Regions from separate parts of the Bacillus sp. AK031 genome, predicted to be linked through region 1. Evidence: predicted binding sites of a transcription regulator. Region 1 holds the regulator's gene; each other region holds the start of a gene.

Evidence for each region. The regulator LexA, encoded in region 1, represses DNA repair genes until DNA is damaged. The targets are predictions, from matches to a motif close to CGAACATATGTTCG.
Region 2: M1E09_RS04390 (YolD-like family protein) is a predicted target of LexA. The motif match lies at 1,261-1,274, and genes of this name have one in related genera.
Region 3: M1E09_RS07105 (Y-family DNA polymerase) is a predicted target of LexA. The motif match lies at 4,497-4,510, and genes of this name have one in related genera.

The regions. Positions count from the first base shown of each region.
Region 1 is NZ_CP096424.1:2,663,635-2,671,556, forward strand. Features, by position in the region: gene tkt (transketolase) at 1-1,130, opposite strand, end outside; gene M1E09_RS13785 (DUF896 domain-containing protein) at 1,600-1,833, opposite strand; gene M1E09_RS13790 (YneB family resolvase-like protein) at 1,954-2,604, opposite strand; gene yneA (cell division suppressor protein YneA) at 2,616-2,942, opposite strand; gene lexA (transcriptional repressor LexA) at 3,097-3,717, shown strand; gene M1E09_RS13805 (group-specific protein) at 3,911-4,309, opposite strand; gene M1E09_RS13810 (GNAT family N-acetyltransferase) at 4,306-4,773, opposite strand; gene rlmD (23S rRNA (uracil(1939)-C(5))-methyltransferase RlmD) at 4,885-6,255, opposite strand; gene M1E09_RS13820 (hypothetical protein) at 6,486-6,668, opposite strand; gene glnA (type I glutamate--ammonia ligase) at 6,866-7,922, opposite strand, start outside.
Region 2 is NZ_CP096424.1:871,271-879,192, forward strand. Features, by position in the region: gene M1E09_RS04380 (hypothetical protein) at 1-437, opposite strand, end outside; gene M1E09_RS04385 (hypothetical protein) at 526-897, opposite strand; gene M1E09_RS04390 (YolD-like family protein) at 900-1,229, opposite strand; gene M1E09_RS04395 (LexA family protein) at 1,547-1,768, shown strand; gene M1E09_RS04400 (hypothetical protein) at 1,882-2,088, shown strand; gene M1E09_RS04405 (hypothetical protein) at 2,172-2,441, shown strand; gene M1E09_RS04410 (hypothetical protein) at 2,447-2,698, shown strand; partial or broken gene M1E09_RS04415 (ABC transporter substrate-binding protein) at 2,780-3,049, opposite strand; gene M1E09_RS04420 (alpha/beta hydrolase family protein) at 3,262-4,050, shown strand; gene M1E09_RS04425 (DUF2584 domain-containing protein) at 4,093-4,335, shown strand; gene pckA (phosphoenolpyruvate carboxykinase (ATP)) at 4,441-6,030, opposite strand; gene M1E09_RS04435 (hypothetical protein) at 6,418-6,621, shown strand; SAM riboswitch class I at 6,794-7,045, shown strand; gene metK (methionine adenosyltransferase) at 7,252-7,922, shown strand, end outside.
Region 3 is NZ_CP096424.1:1,425,349-1,433,270, forward strand. Features, by position in the region: gene namA (NADPH dehydrogenase NamA) at 103-1,119, opposite strand; gene M1E09_RS07090 (glycosyltransferase) at 1,203-2,348, opposite strand; gene M1E09_RS07095 (MBL fold metallo-hydrolase) at 2,559-3,521, shown strand; gene M1E09_RS07100 (SDR family NAD(P)-dependent oxidoreductase) at 3,539-4,333, shown strand; gene M1E09_RS07105 (Y-family DNA polymerase) at 4,618-5,829, shown strand; gene M1E09_RS07110 (YolD-like family protein) at 5,923-6,261, shown strand; gene M1E09_RS07115 (CDGSH iron-sulfur domain-containing protein) at 6,389-6,604, opposite strand; gene M1E09_RS07120 (iron-sulfur cluster biosynthesis family protein) at 6,788-7,108, shown strand.

The sequences.
Region 1 (7,922 bases):
CCCATCAGAGTTGGCATATTCTTTGCAATTGCATTCATTACTTCTCCAGAAGATGCACGGCTGGCAAGGCTTTTTCCTTCTTCATAGACCGGAATTTCCTTATCCCACCCGCTTGGCAGTTCGCCTGTCATCGCAGATTCGAATTGAGCTGCAAGCTCAGGGTATTTAGATTTATACTCGTCGAACATTTCGTTCCACTCACGCTCTTTTCTCTCGCCTGCATCAACCATTTGTTCTTTAAAACGCTCTTGAACTTCTGAAGGCACATGAAAATCTTGATCAAAAGTCCATTTGTAGGCTTCTTTTGTCAATTTCATCTCTGCTTCGCCAAGAGGCGCTCCATGAACATCTGATTTTCCTGATTTGTTTGGTGCACCATAACCAATGACTGTTTTTACCTCGATCAGGGTTGGATGATGTTCATCAAGCTTCGCTTCTTCAAGAGCTTTTGCGATTTGCTCTGTATCGTTTCCATCATCTACTCGGATATACTGCCAGCCATAAGACTTAAAGCGTCCTTCTACATTTTCTGAGAAAGACTTATCCAGGTCTCCATCCAAGGAGATATCGTTGGAGTCATACATAACAATCAGGCGGCCCAGCTTAAGATGAGCAGCAAGGGAGGCAGCTTCTGAAGATATACCTTCCATTAAATCTCCGTCTCCACAAATACTATATGTATAATGATCTACCAGGTTGAAATTATCCCGGTTATACACGGCTGCAAGGTGGCGTTCTGCCATTGCCATTCCGACCGACATCGCCAATCCTTGGCCAAGAGGGCCTGTAGTCGCCTCAACGCCTGGTGTATGTCCATATTCCGGATGGCCAGGTGTTTTGCTTCCCCACTGTCTGAATTGTTTAAGATCTTCCATGGAAACATCATACCCGGAAAGATATAATAGGCTGTAAAGAAGCATGGAGCCATGGCCTGCAGAGAGAACAAAGCGGTCTCTATTATGCCAATCTGGATTATTAGGATTATGGTTCATAAATCTGGACCATAATGCATAAGCCATCGGAGCAGCTCCCATAGGCATTCCTGGATGCCCAGAGTTCGCTTTCTCGATTGCATCAATTGAAAGTGTACGTATAGTATTAATGGCTAATTGATCTGTTACATCAAACATTAATCAACATCCTTCCTGTTTTTCGGTTATTACTTGTTAATATTAATATTCTTATGAAGTTTATACAACCGATTTGTTTTTTGAGAAAACCTCCATAACTAATATGAAAGCGTTTACTTCATTGATTTTTAAACCTTTCCACCAAACGAAAATTATTTCCGTCATTCTAAAAATACACGAAATTATTTTCCGGAAAAACCTAAATCAATGTTAATTCATACCGGAATGATTGAAACGGATTATCCACTCCAGCGGGCTCACCTCGCACCCATGGAAAGCGAGTGTATGCAGCGGTATTCAACAAGCCTGATTCAAGACATGTCTTAACTCCGGTGTATACAAGCATTTCCTTTTTTAGATTGCTCCTTTTTTAATTCCTAATACCCTAATTTCACGTTAATAAAGATAATTAAAATAAAAAACACGCAAAAATGCGTGTTTTTGATAATATTGATGAACTTCAAGTAGTTTAATGAAGCTTTTTATTTTTTTGTATTTCTTTTACTTTTTCAGGAGTTACTTCATTTCCCTCTGGATCAAACATTCTTGTATTTTCAATCGTAGACCTCATTGATTGTCTGAATGTCTCAAGGTATTCTTTTCTTAACTTTGTTTGTTCCTTTGCTTCTGCAGCTGTTAATCCTTCACCTTTAGCTTTCTTTGCGAGTTTATTGATCCTTGCCATTTTTTCTTTTGAAAGCATAAATTGTTTCTCCTCCTGTAAATGTCGACATATAAATTTAAGCACGAATGCATATAGTCAATTCAAATAATACCGATTTAATATCGACATGTTACTAGAAATAGAGAAAAAAGACAAGTGTCATGCCTCTTCGGAGGAGCTGATAAATTCTTGATACCTTCTATGTACAGTGGCTTTGGATATATTAAAACCAAATCCCCTTAAGGTTGCAGCAATTTCTGCAAAGGTCAGTTTATTGTTTCTAAGCTTCACTATTTCCTCAACAGGAACCTCAATTCGTTCACGGCCTTCCATGTTTCCTCTGTTTTTCAGGTTCTTCTGGGGTTTATACCCCTTTTCAACAGCCCTTCTCATACCTCGCTTGATTTTCAAGTTATGGAGTTTCCGCTGGTGTTCCTCAACCATGCTGACAATCTGCAGTACCATTGAATCTGATTCGGAAAGGTGAAGTTCTCCATTATGAGAAATACTGTAGATCTTAACCCCTTCTTTCACTATACAATGGATCAGGGCAATCTTTGCATTTCCCCTGCCAATCCGTGTTTCATCTTGTATAAGCACCGCGCCAATGCTCTCTTTCTTCAACAAATCGAGCAGTTCGAGTACTCCCTCCCTGTCGAGTTCATACCCGCTGGCCTGGTCTTTAATAATATGCGCAACTTCAAAATTGAAGCTGGCAGCAAGTTGAAGAAGTTCTTCCTCCTGCCTTTGCAATGATGTTTCCTGTGTATCCTTTTTTGTACTTACTCTGCAATAAATTGCCGCTTTCATAACAAACGCTCCTATTCTGTACCGCTTGCAAGCTCATAATTATCTTTTTCAATAAGAAATGACTTTTCTGCCGGAATGATAAGAGAATCGCCAGGCCTGATGATATCCGTTGCCAGGTTATTCTTCTCGCTTACCCATTCCATCACTTCTTTAGTAGAAAGATCGTGTTCTTCCGAAAGCTCTTGAGAAATAGTCCAAAGCGAATCCCCTTCTTGAACGGTCACTTTTTGATAGGATATTGTGCTTTCTACTTTCATTAATGCTATAAAACTTGTTATGAGTGCCAATCCCATTAGAAGGATAACATAAGAATAATTTTTCCAAATTGCAGTCAACATTGAAATACCTCCATGCGAATGTTTGTTCGTTAATTGTTAAATCGATTATAATACGAACATTCGTTTGGTGTCAACAGATATTCGAACTTATGTTTGTATCCATTTCTTTGACATGCTATAATGGGAACAAAAGATCGGTTTTGAGGTGGAATAAATGACAAAATTATCTAAAAGGCAGCAGGATATCCTTCAATATATTAAAGAAGAAGTTAAATCTAAAGGATATCCGCCTTCTGTAAGGGAAATTGGTGAAGCTGTCGGGCTTGCTTCCAGTTCAACGGTACATGGCCATCTTGCCAGGCTGGAAAGCAAGGGGCTGATTAGACGAGATCCTACTAAACCAAGGGCTATTGAAGTGTTAGACTTAGAGGAAGATAGTATCCCTAGACAAACTGCCGTGAATGTACCGCTTATCGGTAAGGTTACTGCCGGCCAGCCTATAACGGCGATTGAGAATGTGGAGGAATTCTTTCCGCTTCCCCAGCACCTCGCTCCAGCTGATGAACAGGTATTCATGCTTGAAATCATGGGTGATAGTATGATAGAAGCCGGGATTCTCGATGGAGATTATGTTATTGTACGCCAGCAGCAGACCGCAAATAATGGGGACATTGTCGTAGCGATGACAGAAGAGGATGAAGCAACAGTAAAACGTTTCTTTAAAGAACAGGATTTCGTACGACTTCAACCAGAGAACTCTTCTATGGAACCTATTATCCTTCGCCATGTTTCAATTCTCGGTAAAGTAATTGGCGTTTATCGCCAAATACATTAAAACGAAAAGCAAAAAGCCAGACAAAATGCCTGGCTTTTTGCTTTTTTTAATAGATTATTTGTGTCATCTACTAATACTAATATATAAATCACTGCACTTTTTCAGGCTTCTCTATTCAGATTATTTTCTACAAGTCATTGTAGACTCCCTGCACGAACCAAACCAAATAAATGATGATAGAGCCTGCTTTTCATCATTTATTGCTGTTTGATGATGAGTTAATCCTATCTACTAAGTCATCCAGACTGCCATAGCATTTCTCAACTTCCTGCAAATAGTAGAAGGTACTGGTTTGATTTAGACTCATCGCTTCTTTATTTGGAAAATGGAGGAAGACTTTTTTACGGAGCCCCAAAGCGATCCCCAATTCAATATGGCTGCCTTTTCCTGCAGGCAGCAGCACCACCACGAAATCCGAATCCGATACTGCCTGTTTCTCTTCTTTTCCAATTTGTTCAAGCTCCTCAATGTTTACAGCTCTTTCATTCTGAGTCCAATCATAACTATGTATATAGCCCCTGTGTTTTAATTGTTCGCTGATATATCTCACCTGCTGAATGTTTTTGAAGCTGGAAGCCACATAAAATTTCATTCCTCCAAAATCCCCCTCATTCGGATTACCTTGCCATCCAGCTCAGGAGCCACTTCCTTCATACCCATCCTTTTATAGAACTTCCTGGCTGATGTATTCGTTGGCGAGACTCTTAAATGATACTCGTTAACGTTTTGTTTCAGAAAATAATCAAGAGCATACCTATGAATCTCTATTCCGTGTCCCTTGTGCCTGCATTCCGGTTTTAAATAATAAAGATGAACATATCCGATGGGTTGGCCTTCATGCTGCCTTATCGATAATTCCAGCTGGCCAATCAGTTCATTTTCTGCCTCTGCCATAACAAAACCTTCTGGAAACTCATTGATTTTCTCTTTCAGCCACCTCAGATATTCTTCCTCATTAAAGCTTGAAGTATCATTAAAACTGACTGCAAAGGAATCTTTTCGGAAGTTGAGTACAAACTTTTCATGCTCTACCAGATCGATTGGTTTAAACCGCATAAAATGGCCTCCCTCTTTTAATGATACTGTTAATTATTTCAAACCTGTAAACATTGGGCAACAAAATTTTTGAGAGAAAAAAACACCTGCATTTTACTGCAGGTGTAAGATTTATTTTTCCAGAACCAGCTCTGCAACACACTCTACATGAACTGTATGAGGGAAAAGGTCAACTGGTTGAACAACTTTCAAACTGTAACCGAATTGCTCCAATTCTTTTATATCTGTTGCGAATGTATTTGGATTACAAGATACATAGACAATTCTCTCCGGCTGTGAACGTCCGATTCTTCTCATTACCTTGCCGCCCGCACCTGAGCGTGGAGGGTCAAGAAGCAATAATTCAGGTCTGCCAAAGCTCTCCAAGATCTGGTCAATTCCCTTCCTCGCATCTTTCGCAAGGAAAGTAGTATTGTGAATTCCATTATCCTCAGCATTACGTTTAGCAGATTCAATGGAGCTTTCTACGATTTCAATTCCAGCTAGTTCTCCGACTTTATTAGCAAACGGAAGTGAAAATGTTCCTACACCACAGAAAAGATCGATCATTTTTTCTGTTTTCTTGGGTTTCCCCATTTCTACTGCAAGGTCTACAAGTTTTTGTGCCTGAACAGGGTTCGTTTGGAAGAATGTATCGAACCATAGACGAAAACGATACCCATCCATTTCATCGTAAATAAAATCACGACCACCAAGGACATGCGTTTTTTCAGATTGAGTCCGGTCTGCCCAGTCTCTGTTTTCCAGCCATAACAAACTTTTCACTTTCGGGAACTTTTCTCCTACTCGATTCACCAGGTCAGCGATTGCACTTTCCAGTTTACCTGCTGGTGCTTCCGTGGCGAAAAGTCCAAGCATAATTTCACCTGTAGCAAATGACTGTCTGACCATTAAATGGCGAAGCAACCCTTCATGGGCATCTTTGTCATACCCTTTTAATCCATAATCTTTAACCCATTCAGCCACTTCCATCGCTGTTTCTACCATTTCTTCACTCGCAATCAGACAAGTCTCCAGTGAAATGACTTTACGGAAGTTTCCTTGTTCGTGAAGACCCAATGAACCATCCGGAGCGAATGTAAATTCCATTTTGTTACGGTAACGCCAGGGATTGTCCATTCCGATTGTATCCAATACAAGAGCTGGGTCATAACCTTGAGTCGCCACCGCCTCTTTAACATGATCAGTTTTCTGATTCAGTTGACCTTGGTAGCTCAAATGCTGCCATACACAACCGCCGCAACGTTCAAAGTGAGGACAAGGCGGAGCTGTTCTTTCAGGATGTGCTTCAAGTATTTCTTCAGGAAGCGCCTTCCTTCTCCTCTTCAGCGGCTCGTCCACTACCACTTTTACTTTCTCACCTGGAAGAGTGCGCGGAACCGTAAGTTTTAATTTCCCTATGTTTCCTTTTTCATTCTCACGCCAGACAACAGCCTGCCCAGCTCCTCTATCATCTAATCGATGAATTTGCGCTTCTATCATTTCACCACTAGCAATTTTCAATTTAATTTCCTCCTTCAAAAAGAGCCTTAATACTATATAAAAGAATATATAAGTTCAATTATCGAATATATTTATGCCATACATACCAGAAAGCATACTAAACTAGTATAAAGGACGAGAAGCCATTATGGAATCCTTTAGTGCCCGGTAGTAGAAATTTACAACAAAAACAGCCTGGGCAACTGTAATCCTGAGTCAGCCTTCTCTCCTTAAAATCCGTGAGGCCGCTTGCCCTTTCCCTTCTCCAATTCTATTTGTTTTTCGGTTTCTTGTTCATGTTCTATTTTCCGCTGTTGTTTTGGAGAGTTATGCTTCTCTTTCTTATTGTCCCAGTAGAACATAAAGATAAGCAGTCCTGTAAAAACTACAGCCCAGATAATACCATCGATCAAAACAGTCACCCCTTACATTTTGCTTATACTGACTTTACGAAATGTCCCCATGAAAAGTTTCAGAGACCCGAATTGCTTTCTGAATTGTCTTCATAGGAATTTGTTATGAAAACAGTATTTACAAAGTAGCTGGTTAACAGCAAACAAACTTCCATACAAATAAAACCCCCAACATAAGTTGAGGGTTTCTCTCTCTATTAATACATTTGCAGGTATTGCTCGCGCTCCCAAGGGTGAACTTGGGTTCTAAACATATCCCACTCGATTTCTTTCGCTTCGATGAAGTGTTCAAAGATATGGCCGCCAAGTGCATTCACCATTACTTCGTCTTTCTTCAGAGCTTCAAGAGCATTGGAAAGATTTGCTGGAAGATCTTCAATTCCTGCTTCTTCGCGCTCTTCTTTATTCATAACATAGATATTGCGGTCAACTGGTTTAGGAGCTTTCATTTCATTTTTGATCCCATCCAAACCTGCTGCAAGCAATACAGACATTGCAAGGTAAGGATTCGCTGCCGGATCAACACTTCTTACTTCTACACGGGTACTCATACCGCGTGAAGCAGGAATACGGATCAACGGACTGCGGTTCTGTGCAGACCACGCAACATAACAAGGTGCCTCATAGCCGGGAACCAGACGTTTGTAAGAGTTAACTGTCGGGTTCGTGATGGCAGTGAAACCAGTAGCATGCTTGATTGTTCCCGCAAGGAACTGGCGTGCAGTTTCACTTAATTGCAGTTCTCCACTTTCATCGAAGAAAGAATTTTTGCCCTCTTTAAATAGGGACATATTGCAGTGCATACCAGAACCGTTTACACCAAACAGCGGTTTAGGCATGAACGTTGCATGAAGTCCATGCTTACGCGCAATTGTTTTAACAACAAGCTTGAACGTCTGGATGTCATCACACGCTTTTAGTGCGGATGCATATTTGAAATCGATTTCGTGCTGTCCTGGAGCAACCTCATGGTGAGATGCTTCAATTTCAAAGCCCATTTCTTCAAGTTCAAGCACAATATCTCTTCGGCAGTTTTCACCAAGGTCGGTTGGAGCAAGATCAAAATAGCCACCGTTGTCATTCAGTTCAAGTGTCGGTTGTCCTTCTACATCAAGTTTGAAGAGGAAAAATTCCGGTTCTGGTCCAAGGTTGAAGTCTGAGAATCCAAGCTCTTCCATCTCTTTAAGAACCCTTTTCAGGTTACTGCGTGGATCTCCTGCAAATGGAGTCCCATCCGGATTATAGATGTCACAG
Region 2 (7,922 bases), 1.8 Mb from region 1:
TCTTTCCCATTCGTTCTGAAGTAAAGAGTGTATTCGATACCATCATCTTCTACTGTCATAATAGTGCAGGATGTATCTTTCTTTCGGCCACCAATAGCCGCCCCGGCAATTAGTCCAAGTCCACCGGTTGCTACGCCACCAATTATTGCACCTGCTGCAGCTTTACCTGCACTTCGTTTTCCTTTTTCATCCCATTCTACCTTTTTTACGTTAAGGGTCACTAGACCAATTTTAAGTACTTTAGGATCAGCTCCCTGACGAATTGAAACTTGTTTTGGTTTTATTGTCGGATGACCGCCAATATAATCAAGCCTTATTTCTTTGGTTCTTCCAGCTTTGATAGCACGTTTTCGATCTTCGCTGTTCTTATTGGCTTGTTCTTTAGCGTTATTCAAATCGGCTTTAACTTGCTCTTTAATTTTATCGAGAAATCCCATACAATAGTCCCTCCTTAAGTCTATATATCTATTGTATTACAAATATTGGGTGAATAACCAGACAAATTAAAAAGGTAAGTTATCAAAATCAAACCCCACCTCTCCTGAGTTTACTATATAAATAATACCTCAATAACTCTTCAACCTTATTCCGGATCCTGGGATTAAAATAACTATGTAATTCTTCATATCCCTTGTAGAAGAACATGAACCTTGTAAAAGTATCGTCATGCTCAACCTGTTCAACCCTCATCCTACATTTTCTCATAGCCAAGTTAGTATCCTTCAAGTCCTTTTGGACAGCTTTCATTGCATTCTCAATCAAGTCCATATATGGCCGGTTTAACTTGAAATTACCTTGCTCAAAAACTTTCCAGTCCCGGTCAAGAACTGTGAGGAGCATAGGAAGGTACATGGCTTGCTCAATAATGTCACGGTCATGTTCAGGTATCCTGGTCATCTTTATTCCCTCTCAGCAGCAATGATTTCTTCAATAAGAATTCTATGGATATTATCATCAATTTCAAAAAGTATGTATTTCATTAGCATATCCACTTTTGCCACAATTCCAGTTAGTTTTCTAAAGAATCCACCCCTCCACACTGTGAGCTTAATAAAAACCGTGTAGTTTAATGATTCCATGACGATGATGCCGATTTCTTCAAACTCTTGCTCGTCCACTTCCGGCTTTCTTTGCCTGACTTCATCAATTGGTATTTGTCTTATTAATTTTACATGTTCAGGCATAAAGAAAGCCGACTGCCATTTTATTTTCCCTCGGTCATTGATCATCCCGTTTCATCTCCTTATACCATTAATTATACAAACATTTGTTCGTAAATCAACTTGAAATCGAACTATCGTTCGTATAAAATTAGGTCAAAAGGAGTTGATACTGATGAACTGCTTGTTTAAAACCTCATTGAAGAATAAGTTACCCATTGAACTAATCTATATAAATAACCAGGGAGTAATCTCACAAAGAGCTGTGATTATGAGGAAAATAACGCCTGATAGCATATTAACTTATGACATGAAAAAACAGCAGCTGAGGTCCTTTAAACAGGCAAACATCTTATCAGCTGCCAAACAACGAAGGAGACTAAATCATGGCTGAATTAACCCAGAGACAGAAAGAAGTACTGGAAGCAATAAGCGAGTATGGAAACAAAAATAACTATCCACCAGCATACCGAGATATCGGTGAAATGGTTGGTCTAAAGTCATCATCCACAGTGAGCTGGTTTCTTCATAAACTCAAAGAAAAAGGATATATCAGTTGGGAGCCCACTCAACCAAGGACTCTCCGTGTAATAAAAACCGCCTCTTAATTGAGACGGTTTTTTTGTGTTCAGTAAAGGAATATTTGTCTACATACTGTCATAACCATTTATCAAGTAGTTCAGAAGTGGACTGCAAATACAAGGGTAGGGGAGAGGTTGAAATGACAATCAAAAAAGTATCACTCTGTTTAAACGTTGATGATCCGGAACAAAAGGTGCTTCATGATTTCGTGACTAAACTTCCTAATGGGGGCAAACGAAACGGAAGCCAGTTTTTGAAAACTCTGGTGGACAGAGAGTACCAAAGATCACTCCAAAAAAAAGAGGTAATTAAGACATCTGGAGGCGGGATCACCTTAAGATTATGACCTCCCTCCTCCATGTCCCTTTTGTTACATTGTTACACGGTTGACACTGTCAATTGTCATGACATTTGGAAGGGGGTGTTTTGATGATAGAAGGAAAGGGGTTAGGAAATAAGAAAGTAAATCGAGTGAACATCTCACTGAACAATAAGATGAGCGCAAAACTAAATAGGTTGTCCACAGCTTGTAACATGAAACCTACCACTCTCGCCTGTCTCTTGGTTGAGACTTGTTTGAATGATCCCGAGTTCGTATTTAAGTTGCAGCAGGAACATAGTATTGATTCTGCTTATAGAATTGTTCCTGTGAAAGATTTTAATACCGGGGAGCTGCAATACATTCTGAATGAGAGGTGATTGATGTGGACTGGGTAAGTTTTGGGACCGGCGTAATGAGTACCATTTTTCTGTTTGCTATTTGGCCAGACAAAGATGAGTCTGAAGAAGATGATGTAGTGATGCAAGACGATGAAATGAAAATCAACGATTTTACGGTCAGACACGTCACACTATCCTGCCAGACCTGCCGAAAGTTAAAAAGGCATAAGGAAATCCAACCGAATCTATTCCAGTGTGTGAAGTGCAAAAGGCACGTTGATATACGAACTGCATAGAAGTATGATATAAAAAAAGGAGCTCCTATATGGAAGCTCAAAATTTTAATTACATACCTGTATAAGAGTTAATTACGCATGTGCAAAGTTGATGACAGGATCACTTGAACCCTGTGAATCAACATAAATAGTCGTCTCAGAACCAACAAGTGCGATATCGGCGCCATCGGCAAGCAAGGTTGTCATCGTTTTATCGCCGCCCCATGTCGTCGTTAATTCAACGTCGAGACCTTCGTCTTCAAAGAAGCCTTTTTCCAGGGCGACATACTGAGGTGCATAGAAAATGGATCGCGTTACTTCAGCAACTTTCACTTTTTGCGCTTTCTGTTCTTCTTGGGCGCACCCCCACATACCAACTGAAAGAATGAGAATCATAAATAATAAAACACTAAGTTTCAGCAGCCTTTTCAAAATGGTTCCTCTCCTTTAGCCTGCCAATCCCCGCCGCATATGGCTGCATAGAGTCGATGCAGGCGGGATGAAAGACAGATATTGTTTGCTACATATCGTATGTAAAAATAAAATTTGTGTGATAGCCTATAAATCGAAGAAAGGGTGAGACGATGAAAAGCGGCACAATTCTTGAAAAAACAATCTTCCCGTCACCGAATCCGGCAGTTGAACTATTTTCTGTTACCTACTGTGCAGACGGCCTCCGGGTGAAGGGCTTGCTTGCCCAGCCAAAAAATGATGGAGTGTATCCCGGCTTTCTATATCTTAGAGGAGGAATCAAAAATATTGGGCAGGTAAGACCTGCGCGTATTGCGCAGTTTGCTTCTGAAGGCTTTGTCGTCTTCGCGCCTTTTTACCGGGGCAATCAAGGAGGAGAAGGGAATGAGGACTTTGCCGGAGACGACCGACACGATGCTTTCGCTGCCTTTGATTTACTCGCTGACAATCCTAAAGTGGCAGGGAGGAAAGTCCATGTCTTTGGGTTTTCCAGAGGAGGCGTAATGGCTCTCCTCACAGCTATCGAGAAGCAGGAAACAGCATCGGTGGTCACTTGGGGCGGGGTATCCGATATGGTTCTGACTTACCGAGAACGAAAGGATTTGCGCAGGATGATGAAGAGAGTTATTGGGGGAACACCCAATAAATATCCGATGCGGTATAAATGGAGGACCCCGCTGTACCATTTAGAGGAAATAAGTGCACCTGTACTTATCATACATGGCGAGAAGGATCATAATGTATCCATTGATCATGCATATAAGCTTGAAAAAAGACTAAAAGAACTGGACAAAATGGTAGATACCTATTATTTTGAGAACTATACACATTATTTTCCGCCGGCAATCAACCGTGAAATTGTTCAGATGGTCTGCAGCTGGATGAAGAAACAAAGCGTGTGACATAGCAGGATGGAACAATTAAAGTTTAAGGGAGTGTTCCTAATGGGAATGGGTTTGGAATTAAATACAATGATTGTGACCAAAGGAAATGAAGAACGAATGGAAGAGAACTTTTTCCAGCTTGTAAAAGAGGGATATCGTTTATATCCGATGGAAATACCAGTCGAAGTGAAAAAGACGAAGGAAGCAGATACGAATGGGATGGGTGTGATCAGGAAGCTTCAGTGGGAAAATGGCCAAACGATCATTACTTATCAATTAACATCCTTGAACAGCACAAATTGATAAAAGGCTGATTCAAAGAGATTGTTGAGCGGGCGAAAAATAACTAAATTATCAGGACATAAAAAAGAGGCAGGCTCAAAATTGGGAGCATGCCTCTTTTTCATATTATGCGTTAAGTGGACCGCCTTTAGATTGAATTTCTTCTGGAACGTTATTGAACTTCGTGAAGTTTTTCTTGAACTTGCCTGCAAGCTCTTTCGCTTTTTCCACATAAGCTTCTTCATCCGTCCATGTTTTACGCGGTTGCAGTACTTCATCAGGTACACCTGGTACATGAATTGGAATTTGAAGGCCGAAAATGTCGTCAGTCGCTGTTTCAACATTAGCCAGTTCACCTTCAAGTGCAGCTTGAACCATAGCGCGTGTATAAGAAAGCTTCATTCTGCTGCCGACACCATACTCTCCGCCAGTCCAGCCAGTGTTCACAAGGTATACTTGAGCATTGTGCTCATCGATTTTCTTACCTAGCATCTCTGCATATACTGTTGCAGGAAGCGGCAGGAATGGAGAACCGAAGCATGTTGAGAACGTTGCCTGTGGAGAAGTGATTCCTCTCTCAGTGCCAGCCAGTTTAGAAGTATAACCACTTAAGAAATGATACATTGCTTGTTCCTTTGTCAGTTTGCTGATTGGAGGCAATACGCCGAAGGCATCAGCAGTAAGGAAGATGATTGTGTTAGGGTGACCGGCAACACTTGGATCAACAATGTTATCGATTGCTTGAAGCGGGTATGCTGCACGTGTGTTTTCTGTCAGTGTGTTATCTTCGTAATCCGGAATGCGGGTGTTTTCATCGACAACCACATTTTCAAGCACAGAACCAAAACGGATCGCATCAAAGATTTGGGGTTCTTTTTCACGAGTAAGGTCGATAGTCTTTGCGTAGCATCCGCCCTCTATATTAAATACCCCATTTGGAGACCAGCCGTGCTCATCATCACCAATCAAGCGGCGGTTAGGGTCAGCAGATAGAGTTGTTTTACCTGTTCCGGAAAGTCCGAAGAACAATGCTACGTCACCTTCCTGGCCTACGTTAGCCGAACAGTGCATGGAAAGGATATCATTTTCAGGTAGCATAAAGTTCATCACAGAGAAGATTGATTTCTTCATTTCGCCCGCGTACTCTGTACCGCCGATCAGTACGGTTCTTTTTTCAAAAGAAACAATGATGAATGTTTCAGAGTTTGTGCCGTCAACAGCTGGATCCGCTTTGAAAGTTGGAGCTGAAATGACTGTAAATTCAGCTTTGTGGCCTTTTATCTCATCTGCACTTGGACGGATGAAAAGCTGGTGGGCAAACAGATTGTGCCAAGCATATTCATTCACTACACGGATTGGCATGCGGTGCTTTGGATCAGCGCCGGCGAATCCTTTGAATTCAAAAATTTCTTCTTTATCTTGTAAGTAATCAATGACTTTATTATAAAGATTATCAAATTTATCTGAAGAAATAGGCTGGTTTACAGAACCCCAAGAAATTTTATCTTTTGTTGAAGGTTCTTCTACAATGAATTTATCCTGTGGAGAACGGCCTGTATATTTTCCTGTCTCTGCACGGACTGCCCCTGAAGCCGTAAGAATTCCTTCATTGCGGTTCAGAACTTTTTCAACTAATTGAGGTACAGATAATTGTACTTTTGTATTTTTTCCGTTAAGTAATTCATTTAGTTTATTAGACAGGCTAATTGAAGTCATTTTTTTATAACCTTCCTTTGTTCTGTATTTAATGCTCTGCCTCAAAGGCTGAAGCTTCTCCCATAAAGCTTCAGCCTTCAAAAAAGAGCCTTATTTAATTACCCCTTTGCTTTCTCAAGAATTAGTATAACACAATAAAACCATTAGTCTATACTATTTAATTATTTTTACTCGATGTTTTTAAATTGTCACAATTTTAAAGGTGAAATACAAGAATTTTTTGAGAGCGCTGACATAATTGCTGTATTAATGATTTAGTCATAAATGGTGGTGAGTAAACATTTATTTCTGAAAAACCCCGGAATAATATATATTAAGTTATGCTATTACGATTTTATCGAATTGTGAACGTTTGTAAAGAAGTTTCTCTTATATAGGAAGGTTTAATTGAATAACGTGGTTTTCAGGGGTTATAAAAATGGTTGGTTTGTACGTGATGAAAAGCTTGTTTCTCTGTTACAGAATACTTTGCAGTGGGCCTTTCTCCTTGTGGCTGTAGGGAAAGTTACGATGGTGAGTGGAAAATTAAGTGTTCTTAGAACGGTTGTAGAGACAGTTAGAGAAGAGTATGCGAAATTAAATGTTCTTTAATCTGCCCAGAGACACTTAGAAAGGAAATTACTAAATCAAGTGTCTTTAAAATGGTGTATAAGAACCAGCAGAAGCAAGTAGATTTGTGCAGCTGAAATAAGTTGCACAATAAGGAAATAAAACTGTTGACACGTTTTGACAAAGTAAGTTAATATTGACCCTTGAACGGATACTCTTATTCCGAGCTGGTGGAGGGACAGCCCCAATGAAACCCAGCAACCTGCTTGAAAAATATACTTGTCAGAAGTATTCAAAAGGATTGGTCCAAACAAGGAGATAACCTCTTTGTCTGTTTGTTTGAACCAAAATCATTCTTAATGATTTAAGCTGTATTGCTTATCCTGATGACACAGTAATCTGATATAAGGTCATTTTTTAAGCAAAGGTGCTAATCTGATGCAAGGTTCTCCTTGATCAATAAGAGTGAAAGGCGCGGCTTTAAATCATAACCTTTCCTCTTTAATAGACGGGAAGGTTTTTTTTATTGAGAATTTCTGCCCCTGCAGATGAAGTCTTTTGATAAAAACACCATGTTTACTTCATACTACTAAGGGAATGAGTACCGTGATTAACTACCTGAGAACAGGCCATTCTGTTCAGCCAATTATTTTTCTTAAGGGAGGAACACCGATGTCAAAAAAACGTCGTCTGTTTACATCTGAGTCCGTAACGGAAGGACATCCAGATAAAATTTGTGACCAAATTTCCGATTCAATCCTAGATGCAATTCTAACTAATGACCCGAACGCACGTGTAGCATGTGAAACGTCTGTTACAACTGGTCTTGTTTTGGTTGCTGGAGAAATTACAACTAGTACTTACGTAGATATTCCGAAAATTGTACGTGAAACAATCAGAGGAATCGGCTATACTCGTGCGAAATACGGTTTCGATGCTGAAACATGTGCTGTCTTGACTTCCATCGATGAGCAGTCTGCTGATATTGCAATGGGTGTGGACCAGGCGCTTGAAGCACGTGAAGGACAAATGAGCGACGAAGAAATCGAAGCAATCGGAGCTGGTGACCAAGGTCTGATGTTCGGTTTCGCTTGTAATGAAACGAAGGAGCTTATGCCTCTTCCAATCTCATTAGCTCATAAAATTTCCCGCCGCTTGACTGAAGTGCGTAAAGACGATGTGCTTCCATATCTTCGTCCTGATGGTAAAACTCAGGTAACGGTTGAGTATGATGAAAATGACAAACCTGTCCGCATTGATACAATCGTTATCTCTACACAGCATCATCCGGAGGTTTCTTTAGAGCGTATCCAAAGAAACCTGAAAGAATATGTCATTGATCC
Region 3 (7,922 bases), 1.2 Mb from region 1:
TGTCCGTTAATTCTCAGCTGAAACCTTCCAAAAATACATGTTCAAAAGATCCGAATAAAAAGAGTACAGCATCTCCGCTGTACTCTTTTAATCCTTCTTCTTTTACCACGCCCGGCCATATTGCTTAGGCGCTTCGATTTCAATTCCAAGCTCTCTTGCTGCCGTTCTCGGCCAATAAGGATCCCGTAAAAATTCCCTTGCCAGCAAAATGAGGTCGGCGCGCTCGTTTTGCAGAATTTCCTCTGCTTGAATCCCGGTTGTGATCAGTCCGACGGCACCGACAGCAATATCGGCCTGGCTGCGGATGGTTTCGGCCAGTTTCACTTGATAGCCGGGATACACTGGGATTTTTGCAGGTACTACTGCCCCTGAGCTGACATCAATCAGGTCGACTCCCTGTTCTTTCATCCAAGCGGAGTACACAGCGTAATTCTCTGCATCCAAACCGCCGCCTGCATAGTCTTTGGCTGAAACACGAACGAACAAGGGACCATTCCAGACAGAGTTGACTGCTTCTATTACTTCGCGAAGGAAGCGGTAGCGATTTTCTGGAGTCCCGCCGTATTCATCCGTTCGTTCATTTGAAAGAGGAGAAAGGAATTCATTAATTAAATAGCCATGGGCTCCATGAATCTCGATTACATCATATCCCGCTTGTTTAGCTCTTTCGGCTCCCTGTTTGAACGCTGAGATTGTCTCATCAATTTCAGTCTTGGTCATTTCCTTTGGTGTTTTCATTTTTTCATTGAAAGGAATAGCTGAAGGGGCGATGATGTCTCCTTCAATGACAGCCTTTCTGCCTGCGTGGGCAAGCTGGATTCCGACATGGGCTCCTTGCTCTTTCATAAGTGAAACCAGTTCGCTTAATCCTTCAACATGGTCATCACTCCAAATTCCCAGGTCCTGGGGGGAAATCCGTCCTTGAGGTGTTACGGCTGTCGCTTCCTGGATAATCAGGCCCGTGCCGCCGACCGCCCTGCTTGTATAGTGGGTTTTGTGCCAGTTTTCAACTTTCCCATCTTCATTATGGGAAGAATACATGCACATTGGCGCCATGACAATTCTGTTTTTCAATGTAATGTTTTTAATTTTATATGGTTCAAATAGCTTGGCTGACATTCCATCCGCTCCTTTATGATATTTCGTGTTCCTAAAGACATGATTATTATATCAACTGAGAATTTGCTGAAAAAGGATTTTGCCTAGTTCTTATCCATTTTCCTGAGTTCTTTCAACGAGTACTTCGTGCCTCTCCACAAGACTCCGCCCCGGACAAACGTGAGCAGCACCGCTCTGATAATACTGTAAGTGAAAATCAGGGCCGTAAGCGGGAGGACGAGGAACAAAGCCGGAGAAAAGGTGGTCATTTTTCTAATCACCGCCCTGTAGCTGAGAAAAATCAGGATGATAGCGGCACCACTTAAAATCTGTACTTGCAGGTCCGGAATCAGCAGTGCCATAAAGGGAAGCACCTGGGAAAATAACACCCCTGATATCGCCAGGATCACCATTGAATAGCGGTAATACAGGCCGGCGAAGGTGTTTTTCTCTAGCCCTTGAAGCGCGGATCTCAGGGTAGGATACCATTCAACTGAGAGAAGGTTGATTGCCGTCACGATTCTCTGCTCGAGTTTATGTTTTTTTATAAGAGCTCCCAGCTGCAAATCATCGTCCGGGCGGTTTTTTAAGCTCTCATGGGTACCGATTTCCTCGTATGCCCTTCGTGTGACCAGGTTAAAGGCACCGATCCCCATTCCGATTGAAGAACGTTCGTCATTCGCCTTCCATGGCCTTTTATAATAGGAAAACCCGAAGAGGAAAAAGGCAATGAATGTCTTCAGCCAGAAGCCTTTTGCTGTTAAGGAAGGGGCCGCAGTCAAGTGATCGGCCTTTTCCATTTGCAGTGCATTGACAGCTTTTGACAGCACCTCAGGATTGTAATGCACATCGGCATCTGTAAACAAAAGCAGCTCTCCATGAGAGTGCAAATATCCTTGAAATAGTGCATGATTTTTTCCGAGCCACCCTTTCGGCAGTGTGTCTAAATGAAGGGCTTTAATTCTGCAGTCTTTTCCTGCAAGCCGGTCAATCTTATTTCCGGTTTTATCAGTTGAACGATCATTTACGATAATCCATTCAATCCTTTCATACTCCAGCTTCAGTTGTGACAGAATGCTCTTTTCGATTGTGTCCTCCTCATTCCGGGCGGGAACGATGATGGATACGAGCGGTCCGTCATGGCGGGACTCTGTTTTCTCCAGAGGATGGATATTTCGCATTCCCAAACCTATATCTGCAAAAATAATGCTCCAGCCAATCAAGTTGACGATTATTAGTATTTCAATCATTTATCATTCTCCTGTGCATTTTAGGCTGCGTTTTGCATTTCCATTATTGTTCTCTATTTTAACAAGTAGTATTTCTTGATGCAGTTTTGGATGTTTAAGAACTTTGCAGTGTGAAATTTACTCCTTTTCATGACATCTGCAGATAAAAGGGGTAAAATAAAAGAATGAACACTCATTCATTTTTAATATTTCGAAAAAGTGGTGAAGAATATGATTGCCAAATGGGCTGGAGATATAGCGAAGATTGTCCTTCCGACTCCGTTTGCCGTAGGAGATGTGAATGTCTATCTTGTAAAAGGAGAGGCATTGAGCCTGATTGATGTGGGACCGCTGACACAGGAGGCAAGGGACGTATTGGATGTAAACATGGCGGAACTGGGTTATTCTGTCGGGGATATCGATCAAATTATTTTGACCCATCATCATCCCGACCATGCTGGAATGCTTGACTGGATGCCGGACAATATTGATATCATTGGCCACCCTGCGAATGAAAGGTGGCTTATCAGGCAAGATGAGTTCCTTGAAGAACATGACCGATTTTATATAAAGCTGTTCATGCAGGCCGGTTTGCCGCAGGAATATTTTCCTTTTATCAAAAAGATCAGATCGCCTCTTAAGTTTATGGGGCACAGGGGGTTGACGCGCACCACCAATAAAGGAGAATCCCTTCCCGGCATGAAGGATTGGACGGTTCTGGAAACCCTTGGGCATGCTCAGAGCCACTTGTCTTTCTGGCGTGAAAAAGACGGTGTCATGATTGCTGGAGATCATATCTTAGCGGATATATCCCCAAACCCTTTAATTGAACCTCCTGAAAAAGAGGGGATGGAAAGGCCGAAGCCGATGCTTCAATATAATCAGTCGCTTCACGAGCTGCTGCAGGTTGACATCAGCCTGGCTTACACAGGCCACGGAGGAGAAGTGGCGGACGTTCACGCTCTTATACATAAGAGGCTGAAGAAGCAGCATGAGCGCGCGATGCATGTAAAAGCCATGCTTGTAAATAATCCGCAGCCGCTTTTTTCACTATGCCAAAAACTGTTCCCGGCCGTTTATCGTAAAGAACTTGGCTTGACCCTGTCTGAAACGCAGGCTCAAATTGACTATCTTCTGGCAAGACAGGAAGTACATTGTGAAGAGCGGAAAGGTGTCTTGTTTTATTTCTGTTAGAAGGAAGGTGCAGGCTAATGAACCACCGTTTGAAAAATAAAAATGTCGTGATTACCGGGGCCTCTGGAGGAATTGGAGAGAGAATTGCCATTAAAGCGGCTGAACAGGGTGCCAACGTTGTACTGATTGCCCGTAATGCAGAACGACTGAAGGAAATCGGGCAAACCATTGAGAGAGAATACAAAGTGAATGCCTTCATTCACAGTGTTGACGTGTCTGACTTTAGCTCGCTTCCCTCTGTGTTTCAATCCATCTACCGAGAAGCGGGCAATGTGGATGTACTTGTCAACAATGCCGGCTATGGAATTTTTGATGAGGCAGATGAAGCGAACTTTGAGGATATCAAAGGAATGTTTGATGTGAATGTCTTAGGCCTGATCGCCTGTACAAAACATGTGCTGCCAATCATGAAGAAGAGAAAATCAGGCCACATCATCAATATTGCCTCTCAGGCGGGCAAGCTGGCGACACCGAAATCCAGTGCCTATTCAGCGTCAAAGCATGCGGTCCTTGGATTCACCAACAGCTTGCGGATGGAAACGGCATCTTCCAACATCTTTGTCACTGCCGTCAATCCCGGCCCGATTGCCACCAACTTTTTCAACGTGGCCGACCGTTCAGGAACGTATGAAAAAAACGTGGAGCGCCTTATGCTTAATCCTGATGCCGTCGCTGAAAAGATTGTGGGCAAAATGCTTACAAACACAAGAGAAATCAACCTGCCGCGCTGGATGAATGCCGGCAGTGTAGTCTATACACTGTTCCCCGGGATTGTCGAAAAGCTCGGGAAGAATGCTTTTTTTAAGAAATAAGTTTAGTTTGCAGTCCAAGGGTTTCCTTGGACTGTTTTTTCATTGTTTGCAATCAGCTTTCTTTCCATGGGGTTTTACCTTATTGCCCATTTCTTGCTGTTTCTCCTTTTTTGTCCAGGCGCGCATAAATTTTCTCCGTGTTCCAGCAAAATATATTTGAAAACGAACGTATATTCGTATACAATTTTAGATAAAATAGAACGAATGTTCCCTTTTTGAAAGGAGTGGAAAAATTGACTGTCGACTATAGTGAGCTTCCTGACCAGAAGATTTTATGCATCGATATGAAGAGTTTTTATGCAAGCTGTACGGCTGTCATGATGGGGCTGGATCCTTTGGACTGCTATTTGGCAATTGCCGGAAAGCTGGATCGTCCCGGAAGTGTCATACTGGCCGCTTCTCCAAAATTAAAAAAGGAATTCGGCATCAAAACGGGCTCCCGCCTGTTCGAAGTTCCTAAAGACCCCAAAATTATGGTGGTGGAGCCGGCGATGGCCACCTACATCCGCATCTCCACCGAAATCACCCGTTTATTTCACCGTTATGTTCCCAAAGATGCGATCCACACATACAGTGTCGACGAAAGTTTTTTGAAAATTGACGGCACAGCGAGCCTGTGGGGGGATGCCCATACGATCGCCTGGAAAATCAAGCAGGATATCGAAAGGGAGTTTCAGCTTCCCTGCGCCATCGGCATTGGGCCGAACATGCTGATGTCCAAACTGTGCCTCGATTTGGAAGCGAAAAAATATGGTGTTTCCGAATGGACATATGAAGAGGTACCCAGTAAATTATGGCCCGTTTCTCCCTTAAGCGAAATGTGGGGAATCGGAAGGCGTCTTGAAAAAACACTGAACCGAATGGGCATTTTCAACGTTGGCCAGCTTGCGAAGTATGATTTGGAAAAGCTCGAAAGCAAGTTCGGCATCATGGGCAATCAGCTTTACTATCACGCATGGGGAGTCGACCTGTCAGAGATCGGGGCCCCGATTATGGAAGGGCAGGTCAGCTTCGGAAAAAGCCAGATCCTTCTCCGCGACTACAAGGAGGAGAAGGAAATCAAAAGTGTCATATTGGAAATGTGTGAAGAGGTAGCCAGGAGAACCCGCCATCATCGCCAGGCCGGCCGTACAATCAGCCTTGGTGTCGGCTACAGCCAGGAGGAATTTGGAGGAGGTTTTCAGCGGTCCCGCTCCATCGAAGAACCAACCAATATCACGATGGACTTGTACAGAGTCTGCCTCGAACTTTTTAAAGAAAACTACAATGGAAAAACCGTTCGCAGCATCTCCATCAGCCTCGCCAACCTCTCGCCGGACGAAAGCATGCAAATCAGCCTGTTTGAACCCGACCGCTGGAAGAAACGGGAACTGGGCTACGTCGTCGACCAGATCCGCCATAAATACGGTTCGGGTGCACTGCTGCGGGCCATTTCCTACACTGCTGCAGGCACTGCCAAACACAGGGCTACCCTGGTAGGAGGGCATAAGGCATAGTTCAGAGCAGAATATTATGCTCCATGTAAACAGTGTACTTCCTGCTGAAAATGGACACAAACGCCTAAATCAATAGAGAAAGAGGGGATGCAAATGAATCGCGACCGTGGAAGAATTAAATGGACCTCCATGATGCTTCCGGAGCACGTAAAGCTGCTGAGGGACTGGGCAAAGGAAGACAGTTTTGAACAGCGCAAGAAAGTAGATGAACAACGGCTTGAGGAGCTCAATGAAGTAACCGCTGAAGCCATGGAGTTCAGCCGGCTGGTCACCATCACCCATTATGCCGGACGGCGCCATGAACTGCTTATCGGCCGGGTTCATTACTACGACGGCTTAAACAGCAAGCTTCATGTCGTTGACCAGTTTGAGAAGACATACTATTTATCCATCAATGATATTGCCGATATTCGTTTTACAGAAGAGTTTTAAAGGCGCGGTGAGAAAGAGAAAAGCCTGGAATGAAAGAGGAAACCCTCTTTTGTTCCAGGCTTATGTTTGCAGCTTATAAAACGGCTGGTGTAATCCAGCTTCAGGCTAAATAGATGCTTTTCGTGGACTATTCTTCATCCAGAACTTTTTCTGCACGTACGCAGGATTCAAACTTGCCTTTATGGGAAGCATCACAGAACGGCATCTTTGAAGAAAGTCCGCAGCGGCATAAAGAAAATACATTTTTCGTTGGAAAAACGTTGCCTTCAGCGTCAATAAGTTCTACATCGCCGGTCACCTTTAATGATCCATTGTCATTTACTTTGATTTGTACTTTTGTCATCATCAATCATCCTTTCTACTATGTAACAAAGAGTCCCCACCTTGATAGTAAGTGGAAGGATGAAAAAATGCAACAATTTCCATGGAGAAGAGGGATCCGCCGCTCAATCCCGAAAAATGAACAGGCAATTCATGATATGATAAAATCAAACAAAAAGCGGAACACCAAGGAGGACTAAATAACATGGAGATCACCATCACCACGAATGCGCTGGAAGTACTGAAGGAAAGAATAGGGGATACAGAAGGTTTTCTGAAAATAAAATATGATACAGAAGGGTGCGGCTGTGCAGTGAGCGGCATCCCTGTCCTCGAGTATGTCGAAAAAAAGGGAGATGAGGACATCGAAATCACGACAGATTCAATGCCCGTTCTGGTCGAAAAGTCAAAACAGGTATTTTACGATAACATCATGAAAATTGACTTTTCAAGTTCTTCCAATACCTTTCAGCTAAAGAGTCCGTCACAAATATTGAACGGGAGAATGAATTTTATCATGCGTTAACCCGGCGAAAAAAGGATGGTCCATTTACATATAAGTAGTTCAGTTTTGGAGTGCAAAACACGATTTGTACCCTTAAATGAACTGCTTTTTTCATAGGAAACTAAAATACTAATCTGCGCCCTGATTCGTAAGGTAAAGTGTAACCAAAACTGGCAGCCTTCCGGAAAGAAGATGGTAAGATGAAGTGAAGATGGTTTCTTGATGATAGGAAGTCCTATCTTAAAGTGAGGGGGCGCAGATCCATAAAATAAGGGAAGATTTTTCCCTTAAACTGCAAAACTGGCTGATTGAGCGATAAATAAGGGAAGATTTTTCCCTTATTCCTGATACAGCACCACATTTGACATGATTTTCATATGAATAGCGGTAAATATTTCCCTTATTACAACGATTTTTAGCGACTTTTCCAAAATAAGGGAAGTTTCTTCCCTTATTTTCATCAGTTCATGCTGCTGACTTTCTTTGGGCCAATAAGATTACACTAGGGGGCACCTATTTGTTACGTGAAGAAAAGCCGGTTTTCATACAGTAAACCCGCTGCATATTGGAACCCTTATGAAAGAGCGAATTATAACCATAATGGACAAAATCAAGGATGGTTTTTTTTCCATTTCGCAAGATGAAATATATATTTTAATGTTGTGGAAACGTGTGTGAAACTACCTGCGAAAGGACACTTGAAAGTAGATAATTTGCTGCAATACCAATAAGAAATAGCATACGAATATGGGTGCGAATTCGCATGCTAAAGACTTTGGATTTTGACATTTTGCACCTCTGAAGTGAACTACTTAAATTGCATGGACCATCCTTT